Regions from separate parts of the Rhizobium sp. Leaf321 genome, predicted to be linked through region 2. Evidence: riboswitches for the same ligand, from Rfam matches in the RefSeq annotation. Region 2 holds a riboswitch; the other holds the start of a gene.
What was found. A riboswitch is a leader RNA that binds a small molecule or an ion and turns the genes downstream of it on or off. The one in region 2 is predicted to bind cobalamin.
Positions count from the first base shown of each region.

Region 1 (4,997 bases), on a different contig from region 2:
TTCGCCAGCCGCGACAGCTGATCGGCGCCATAGGCCCAGCGATCATAGCCGCCTAGAATGCGCACGAGGATGAAGCGCGCATGGGCAGCGGTCTTTTCGAGCCACAGGTCGACGGACATCGGATGGCGCAGGTCGGAAATATTGGTGAGGCAGAGGCTCGCCTTGCCATCGCTCCAACCCGCTGCAATGCCGTTCAAGTCGCTGCCGGAAAAAGACAGCACCACCACATCTGCCGGCGACTGGTTGAGGTCGACCGGCTCGATCAGGTCGTCAAGCGACGACGAAGTGGTGGCGAGAATATGCATCCTTTTCCTTCTACAGACCTCTTATGCCGCCAGCATCTTTTCGATCGCCGCACGGTCCATGCCCTTTTCGCCGATCACGACGAGGCGGCTCTGTCGGGTCTCGCCTGCACCCCAGGCGCGGTCGAAATAGTGGTTCACGCGTGAACCGACCGCCTGCACCTGAAGGCGCATCGGCTTGTTGGCAACGTCGACAAAACCCTTGATGCGCAGCACGTTTTCCGCTTCCGCCGTGGCGGAAATGCGGGCAGCGAGTTCGTCCGCATCGGCAACGGCTGGAATATCTATGACGAAACTGTCGAAATCGTCGTGATCGTGATCCAGCTGGTCATCGTGATGCGTCTTGCGGTTTTCGATATCGTCCTCGACGGCAAGACCGAGACCGATCAGCACGCTCGGATCGACGGCGCCGTTTGCGGCCGGCACGATCTTGACCGCGCGCGGCAGATGCGCCTGGACGCGGCCCTTAGCGGCGGCAAGCGAAGCCTGGTCGAGAAGGTCCGTCTTGGTCAGTACGATCATGTCGGCGCAGGCGATCTGGTCTTCGAACACTTCCTCGACCGGGTCGTCGTGGTCGATCGAGCTATCCTGGCTGCGCTGCGCTTCCAGTGCCTCGTGATCGTCGGCAACGCGGCCTTGGGCGAGCGCCAGACCATCCACCACGGCAATGACGGCATCGACGGTGACGCGGGCCTTCACATCCGGCCACTGGAAGGCCTGGACGAGCGGCTTCGGCAGGGCAAGGCCCGAGGTTTCGATCAGGATTTGATCGACGCGGGGCTCGCGGGCCAGGATCTGGTCGATCGCCGGAACGAAGTCGTCGGCGACGGTGCAGCAGATGCAGCCGTTGGCAAGTTCGATAATGTTGTCATCAGGGCAGCTTTCGATGCCGCAGCTCTTCAACACGTCGCCATCGATGCCGACATCGCCGAACTCGTTGACGATGATCGCGAGCCGCTTGCCCTTGAGGTTTTCGATCAGGTGACGGATCAGCGTTGTCTTGCCGGCACCGAGAAACCCGGTGATCACGGTGCAGGGAACGCGGTCGAATGAAACGCTCATGAAGGCAGGTCCTCGTGGTGCTGGAATGGGGGAATGCGGGCCGTCATGCCCTTGCCGCGAAGGCACATGGGGCGGCCGCGAAGGGGAAGTAAACCGCGCTCGTCATCAGCCAGCATCATCGCGCCGGTCACGATGTCCTCGACATTGTCGAGCGACAGATGACCAAAGACATAGGACCAGCCGGAGCGATGTCTGAAGGCAGCACTTGGGCTTTTCTCGCAGTTGGCGAGACAGGTCACGGGTTTAACCGAAAGCGGCTTGCCGGCAGCTGCCTCGCGAAGTGCTGCCATCAGGCCGATGCCCGGGCGCGCTTCGCTGTCGGATGCCTCGCGACAATTGGTGCAGACGAAAATCGTCACATCCGGCTCGCCGGCAAGGCCGTCTGCGGACGCATCGCGCTCGTCTTTTCGTTCGTCAATCACCATCGTGTCGCACTACCGCCCAAGCCAATAACATCGGGGTGCACGACAGGAAGGCAAGCCAATCCTGCAGAGTGAAAGAAGCTTTACCGGAGCACCCCGCCCGGAAAGGCACGTTTTCGAACGGCAGGTCTCCTGGCTCGCGGGTCGTCACCATCCGCCTGCCTTCCCGGATTTCTCCAGTGGCCATAGTGGCAGGATGGCTCGCCGCTTACAGTTGCGGGGGCAGCCGCGGCATTGAACCATGGAATCTTAAAGACGATCCCGGGTTCGCACCGCATTCTCTCTTAGCCCCTACCGTTGCCGGCAAGGGACCGTATCGCAGTCACCTAAGCCTTGTCGCAGGGCAGTGTCAATGTCGCAAAGGCGATTGCCCGTCTGGGGAAACCGTCTATAGTGACCCTGTCTTTGGTGCCCGAGAGGGCTCATCGAAGGGAATGCGGTGCGACGACATCTTGGCGTCAAACCCGCGGCTGCCCCCGCAACTGTAAGCGGAAAGTCTCTGCTCAACATGCCACTGGAGGAATCCGGGAAGGCGGGTCAGAGGCGTTCGATCCGCGAGCCAGGAGACCTGCCGGAGACGATAGGCACAGTGAAAGCCCTCGGGTGGAGGGCAGAAAGACGACGTCCATGGTTACGAACTCTGCTGCCGGTGCAGCCAGCGTTTCCGCATCGAAAATCATTCCTCTTGGCATGACGGCCATACTCGGCCTGTTCATCGTCGGTTTTGTCGGCTTCTCGCATATCGAGGCCGTGCACAACGCAGCCCACGATACGCGCCACTCGCTGGCCTTCCCCTGCCACTAAGAGGAATTTCCCCAATGTCGCTGTTTCGTAACATCGTCCTCACGGCGGTGATCGCAGGGCTTTTGTCCGGGCTCCTGATGACCGTGATGCAAAGCTTTTCCGTCGTGCCGCTTATCCTTGCGGCAGAGACGTATGAACACGCCGGCGGCAACGGCGAAGGGCATAGCCATGCTGCTGCTCCTGATACTGCCGGGCATGATTATGCCGAAGAGGCATGGTCGCCTGCCGACGGGATCGAGCGCTTTACCTACACGGCTGCGGCCAATGCGCTTTCTGCAATCGGTTTTGCGCTGGTTGCTATCGCAATCGCCGAAGCACTCGGCGGGTTCGGCGGATGGCGCGGCGGGTTGATGTTCGGCATTGCCGGCTTCCTCACCGTCAGCCTTGCACCCGGCCTCGGCCTGCCGCCGGAACTTCCCGGCATGCCCGTCGCCGAACTCGGACCGAGGCAGATTTGGTGGATCGCGACGGCAGTCTGCACCGCCCTGGCCCTCGGGCTGCTTGCCTATACCCGTTCCGCCCTTCTTGCGGCTCTGGCGGTCGTCCTGCTGGTTGCTCCGCACATCATCGGCGCACCACTGCCGCCGACCCATGAAACCGCGGTGCCGATCGAACTGCATGCGCGGTTCGTCAATGCCGTCTACGCGACGAACCTCGTCTTCTGGGCCATTCTCGGAGCGCTTTCCGGCGTCATTCGCGAGCGTTTTCGTGCTGGTGAGGACATTTCGACCACGTCCAAGGAGCTTGCAGTCCGTTGAAGGAAATCGATCAGACCACCGAGCAGCGCCACCGCGCCAAAATGGAGAACCGCAAGGCGGTTCAGGATGCCGAAGTCGCGGAAAAGACCGTCGAGAAGGGTCTCCTCATGGTCCATACCGGTTCCGGCAAGGGCAAGTCGACGGCGGCCTTCGGGCTGGCACTGCGCACGCTTGGCCACAACCGCCGCGTCGGCATCGTGCAGTTCATCAAAGGCGCATGGTCGACCGGCGAGCAGCCGGCGCTTGCTGTGTTCGGCGACCGCATTGCCTGGCACACGATGGGCGAGGGCTTTACCTGGGAAACCCAGGATCTCAAGCGCGACATCGCCGCTGCCGAGAAGGCCTGGGGGATGGCACTCGAACTGATGGCGGACGAAACGATCGGCCTCGTCATTCTCGACGAACTCAATATCGCGCTGCGTTACGATTATCTCGATCTCGACAAGGTCGTCGCCCAGTTACAGGCGCGCCGGGAGGATCTGCACGTGGTCGTCACCGGACGTAACGCGAAGCCGGCTCTGATCGAGGCGGCGGATCTGGTGACCGAGATGACGCTCGTCAAGCATCACTTCAAGGCCGGCGTCAAAGCCCAGGCCGGCATCGAGTTCTGACGCGTGGTGGCTCGCGCTCTCATGTTTCAGGGGACCGGCTCGGATGTGGGCAAGTCGCTGGTCGTTGCCGGGCTTGCCCGGGTCTTCACGCTGCGTGGCTTAAGTGTTCTCCCCTTCAAGCCGCAGAACATGTCCAACAATGCAGCGGTCACCGCCGATGGCGGAGAAATCGGCCGGGCGCAGGCCTTGCAGGCACGGGCTGCCGGCGTGCCGCTCAGCGTCCATATGAACCCGGTTCTGTTGAAGCCCCAGAGCGAAGTCGGGGCCCAGGTGGTGGTGCAGGGCAGGGTCGAGGGCAATGCCAAGGCTGCAGAATACCAGCTTCTGAAGCCGAGGCTGCTTTCGCGGGTGCTTGAGAGCTTCGAGATCCTGAAAGCCAGGGCAGACCTCGTTCTGGTCGAAGGCGCGGGTAGCGCGTCCGAAATCAACCTTCGTCAGAACGACATCGCCAATATGGGTTTTTCCCGCGCTGCCGATGTGCCGGTGGTTCTGATCGGCGATATCGACCGGGGCGGTGTGATCGCGAGCCTCGCCGGCACCAAACTCGTCATCGATGCCTCTGACGCGGCCATGATCCACGGCTTTATCGTCAACCGCTTTCGCGGCGATCCGGCCTTGTTTGCCGAGGGCATGCGGATGATCGGTTCATTTACCGGTTGGCAGTCGATCGGCCTCTTGCCGCATTTCGCCGATGCCGCTCTCCTGCCGGCAGAAGATGCGCTCGGCCTGACCCAGTCGTTTGCGCGCAAGCCCGGTGCAAAGGTGCGCATCGCAGTGCCGATCCTGCCGCATATTTCCAATTTCGACGATCTCGATCCACTGGAAGCGGAGCCGGAGGTCGAACTTATCAGGGTTCGCCGCGGCGAGGCCATTCCCGGGGACTGCGATCTCGTGCTTCTGGTCGGCTCGAAGGCCACGATCTCGGATCTGGCGGCGCTTAGGGAGGCCGGCTTCGATACCGATATCGCAGCTCATCACAGGCGCGGCGGGCGTGTTCTCGGCCTCTGCGGCGGGTATCAGATGCTCGGCAGACGGATA
Region 1 covers NZ_LMOF01000003.1:21,678-26,674, reverse strand. The annotation lists gene cobN (cobaltochelatase subunit CobN) at 1-305, opposite strand, end outside; gene cobW (cobalamin biosynthesis protein CobW) at 327-1,364, opposite strand; gene ASF70_RS01745 (DUF1636 family protein) at 1,361-1,789, opposite strand; cobalamin riboswitch at 1,891-2,117, opposite strand; cobalamin riboswitch at 2,176-2,377, shown strand; gene ASF70_RS01740 (CbtB-domain containing protein) at 2,414-2,590, shown strand; gene ASF70_RS01735 (CbtA family protein) at 2,605-3,348, shown strand; gene cobO (cob(I)yrinic acid a,c-diamide adenosyltransferase) at 3,345-3,959, shown strand; gene ASF70_RS01725 (cobyric acid synthase) at 3,963-4,997, shown strand, end outside.
Region 1: it holds a riboswitch for cobalamin, as region 2 does, so the genes downstream of both, ASF70_RS01745 (DUF1636 family protein) here and nrdH (glutaredoxin-like protein NrdH) in region 2, are expected to answer to the same signal.

Region 2 (4,997 bases):
CTTCGCCTGGTGAAGGCTCTGGCCGTCACGTCGGTGATCGCCCTTCACGATCTTAATCAGGCGATGGCATGTGACCGCGTCGGAGTCATGTCCAAGGGGCGCCTCCTGACTATTGGATCGCCTTCAGAGGTACTAACGCTCGATCTGATCCGGGACGTGTTTGGCGTGAGCGCCCGTTTCCTCACCGACACGGATGGCTCCAGTTTTATCCGGTTTCAACCGATCCAATGAGGTGCCCGATGCGACCGATCTTTCTTGCCGCCGTTTTGAGCTTGCTGCCTTTGGCTGCCCAGGCAGAAACCTTCGTGGTGAGAATGCTAAATGGAAACGAGACCGGAGGCATGGCGTTCGAGCCGGATTTCCTGTCGCTGAAGCCAGGAGACAAGGTGAAGTTCCTGGCGAGCCAGCGTGGGCACAATGCGGCGACAATCGATGGCTTCCTTCCTCAGGGAGCGTTGCCGTTTAAAGGCAAGATCAACGAGGAGATTGAAATCACGTTCACGGAGTTAGGCTTTTACGGAATCAAGTGCACCCCGCACTATGACATGGGGATGGTGATGCTCGTCCGCGTTGGGGATCTAACAGTTTCCGAGATGAAAATACCCGACGGTCTGCGACCCGGCGCGATAAAGCGCATCGGGCAGATAGTCGAACGGAGCCAATAAGCCTTTGAGTCGACTAACAGTGTTTGGTTCGCATCATATCAAGGCGTCGCTACTGGTGACGCACCCATCAAGGCATCTTGCTCGAAGATGTAGCTTCAGGATGCTGCATCCGTCGTTGCAACCTCAACGTGATAAGTTCTTTAGTCTTTGATCCGTTCGCCACGCGTGCGGGAAGACCGTAGTGCCAAGTATAAATTCGTCCAGGTTTCGAACGAACGGTTGAAAACCCGTCATAGCCGTTGACGGAAAATTCACGTCAGATACTATATCTAGTGTTAGAGGTTCTTTCGATGCGAGTCGGAAGCTAAGACGGGAATACGGTGAGTGACGTCCATGACGGACAGATCAATGCCGAAGCTGCCCCCGCAACTGTAAGCGACGAGCATCCGCTCGATTAATGCCACTGAGGCCGGAAGGCTTCGGGAAGGCGAGATGGATGTGACGACCCGCGAGCCAGGAGACCTGCCTCAAACGAAAACGTCCACGGGCGGGGTGTCCGGAAGGTCGCGGGTAACGTGCGGGATGTGACCGCGCGCGCCGCTTCCCCCTGATCCCTGTCGATCAACTTCGGGGTGAAGCCATGTCGCATTGTTCAGTTCGATATACGCGTGAGTAGCGGGCTTTGACGCCCGGCCGCTGATCGCGGCTGTCATTCATTTTTCAGATTTGTCGCGCGGGCATCGGCGGATGTCCGGTCGATGTCGCGCGTCTTTTCAAAATCATACGAGGATCACCATGCCCGTCACTGTCTACAGCAAGCCTGCCTGCGTCCAGTGCACAGCCACCACCCGCGCTCTCGACCGCCAGGGAATTTCCTACCAGATCGTCGATGTTTCAGTTGATGCAGATGCCTATGAACTGGTCCAAGGGCTTGGCTATCGTCAGGTGCCGGTCGTCATTGCCGGAGAAACCCATTGGGCCGGTTTTCGTCCGGACATGATCAGCACGCTCGCGGTTTGAGAACGTGGCGATGGGTGAGATCGTCTATTTTTCCAGCCGTTCGGAAAACACCCTCCGTTTCATCGCCAAGCTCGGGATCGCCGCCCGGCGCATCCCGATCAGTCCGTCCGACAGCCTCCATGTCCAGGCACCCTACGTTCTGATCCTGCCGACCTACAGCGGCGAAGGTGGCAAGGGAGCTGTTCCGAAACAGGTGATCCGCTTCCTGAACGATGCGGAAAATCGATCAAACATCCGTGGCGTGATCGCTGCGGGCAACAGCAATTTCGGCGCGACCTTCGGGCTCGCCGGCGACATCGTCTCGAAGAAATGCCAGGTGCCTTACCTCTACAGGTTCGAGCTTCTCGGCACAGAGGAAGACGTCGCCAATGTCACTCATGGATTGGAACGATTTTGGACGCGACGACCTTCGAGAAGCCTTTGAAGACATCGGAATCCGAACTGGATTTTCATGCCCTCAACGCGATGCTGAACCTCTACGACGAGGCTGGCAAAATCCAGCTCGACATGGACCGGCTGGCCGCCAAGCAGTATTTTCTGCAGCACGTCAACCAGAACACGGTGTTCTTCCATAACCTGCGCGAAAAGCTCGTTTATCTGGTGGTCGAAGGCTACTACGAACAGGAGGTGCTGGACCAGTATGCCTTCAATTTCGTTCGCGATCTCTTCGACCACGCCTATGACAAGAAATTCCGCTTCCCGACCTTCCTCGGTGCTTTCAAATACTACACCAGCTACACACTGAAGACCTTCGACGGTAAACGCTATCTGGAGCGCTACGAGGACCGGGTCTGCATGGTGGCGCTCGCCTTGGCGCGCGGAAACGAGCAGATTGCCCGTGACCTTGTCGACGAGATCATTTCCGGCCGTTTCCAGCCGGCAACGCCAACCTTTCTCAATGCGGGCAAGAAGCAGCGTGGCGAACTGGTCTCGTGCTTTCTGTTGCGCATCGAGGACAATATGGAAAGCATCGGCCGATCGATCAATTCGGCGCTCCAGCTTTCCAAGCGCGGCGGCGGCGTGGCGCTCTCGCTGACCAACCTGCGCGAAATGGGCGCACCGATCAAACAGATCGAGAACCAGTCCTCCGGCGTCATCCCGGTGATGAAGCTTCTCGAAGACTCCTTCTCCTATGCCAACCAGCTTGGCGCGCGGCAGGGGGCCGGTGCGGTCTATCTCAATGCGCACCATCCAGACATCATGCGCTTCCTCGACACCAAGCGCGAGAATGCCGACGAGAAGATCAGGATCAAGACCCTGTCGCTTGGCGTCGTCATCCCCGACATCACCTTCGAACTCGCCAAGAATAACGAGGACATGTACCTGTTCTCGCCGCATGATGTGGAGCGCGTATACGGTGTTGCCTTCACGGAAATCTCCGTGACGGAAAAGTACCGCGAGATGGTCGCCGACAGCCGCATCAAGAAGAAGAAGATTAAGGCCCGCGACTTTTTCCAGGTCATCGCCGAAATCCAGTTCGAGAGCGGTTATCCCTACATCATGTTCGAGGACACGGTGAACCGTGCCAACCCGATCGCCGGCCGCATATCCATGAGCAACCTCTGCTCGGAAATCCTGCAGGTCAGCGAAGCCAGCGAATTTAATGCCGACCTGTCCTACGCCAGGATGGGCAAGGACATCTCCTGCAATCTCGGCTCGCTGAATATCGCGGCCGCGATGGACAGCGCCGATTTCGGCAAGACGATCGAGACCTCGATCCGGGCGCTGACGGCCGTTTCCGAGATGAGCCACATATCGTCGGTTCCATCCGTCGAAAAGGGCAATGACGACAGTCATGCAATCGGCCTTGGCCAGATGAACCTGCATGGCTATCTCGCCCGCGAGCGCATTTTCTACGGATCGGAAGAAGGCATCGATTTTACCAATATCTACTTCTACACCGTGACCTATCACGCGGTGCGCGCCTCCAATCGTCTTGCAATGGAAAAGGGCGTCAGCTTCAAGGGCTTCGAGAACTCGAAATACGCATCCGGCGAATACTTCGAAAAGTACACGGAAACCGAATGGCTGCCGGCGACGGAAAAGGTGAGAGCCATCTTCGAGAAGGCGGGCATTGATATCCCGACTCAACAAAACTGGCGGGAACTGAAGGCAGCCGTCATGGAAGGCGGGCTCTATAACCAGAATCTGCAGGCCGTGCCGCCGACAGGCTCGATCTCATACATCAACCACTCGACGTCCTCGATTCACCCGATCGTGTCGAAGATCGAAATCCGTAAGGAAGGAAAGATCGGCCGCGTCTATTATCCGGCCGCCTTCATGACCAACGACAACCTCGATTATTACGAGGACGCCTACGAGATCGGCCCGGAGAAGATCATCGACACCTATGCGGCCGCCACCCAGCATGTCGATCAGGGTCTATCGCTGACCCTGTTTTTCCGTGACACGGCAACGACCCGCGATATCAACCGGGCGCAAATCTACGCCTGGAAGAAGGGCATCAAGACCATCTACTACATCCGCCTTCGCCAGATGGCGCTGTCCGGCACGGAAGTGCAGGGCTGCGTTTCATGCGCACTGTGATCCGGGGGAAACGAACATGAATATCCAAGTCAAAGCAAAAGTCTCGCAGCCTTCGAACCGTGTCCGCGCCATCAATTGGAACCGCATCGAGGATGACAAGGACCTCGACGTCTGGAACCGGCTGACGGGGAACTTCTGGCTGCCGGAAAAAGTGCCGTTGTCGAACGACATCCCGTCCTGGGCGACGCTGAAGCCCGAAGAGCAGAAACTCACCATCCGCGTCTTCACGGGTCTAACGCTTCTTGACACCATCCAGAATGGTGTGGGCTCTGTGCGACTGATGGAAGATGCTGCAACCCAGCACGAGGAAGCCGTTCTGTCGAACATCTCGTTCATGGAGGCAGTACATGCACGCTCCTATTCGTCGATCTTCTCGACGCTGTGCTCGACACCTGATGTCGACGATGCCTACCGCTGGTCGGAGGAGAACGAATTCCTACAGCGAAAATCGGCGCTGATCATGGAGCAATATGTCTCGGGCGATCCGCTGAAGAAGAAGGTGGCCTCGGTCTTTCTTGAGAGCTTCCTGTTCTACTCCGGCTTCTACCTGCCAATGTACTGGTCTAGCCGGGCGAAGCTCACCAACACCGCTGACATGATCCGGCTGATCATCCGCGACGAGGCTGTCCACGGCTACTATATCGGCTACAAGTTCCAGCGCGCCGTCGAGCGCCTGACCGAAACGAAACGGCAGGGCATTAAAGACTTTGCTTTCGATCTCCTTCTCGAGCTGTACGACAACGAGGCAAAGTACACGGAAGCTCTCTACGACGAGGTGGGTCTGACGGAAGACGTCAAGAAGTTCCTTCACTACAACGGCAACAA
Region 2 covers NZ_LMOF01000004.1:40,212-45,208, forward strand. The annotation lists gene ASF70_RS02810 (ABC transporter ATP-binding protein) at 1-231, shown strand, start outside; gene ASF70_RS02815 (pseudoazurin) at 240-665, shown strand; cobalamin riboswitch at 928-1,150, shown strand; gene nrdH (glutaredoxin-like protein NrdH) at 1,401-1,625, shown strand; gene nrdI (class Ib ribonucleoside-diphosphate reductase assembly flavoprotein NrdI) at 1,636-2,049, shown strand; gene nrdE (class 1b ribonucleoside-diphosphate reductase subunit alpha) at 2,019-4,172, shown strand; gene nrdF (class 1b ribonucleoside-diphosphate reductase subunit beta) at 4,189-4,997, shown strand, end outside.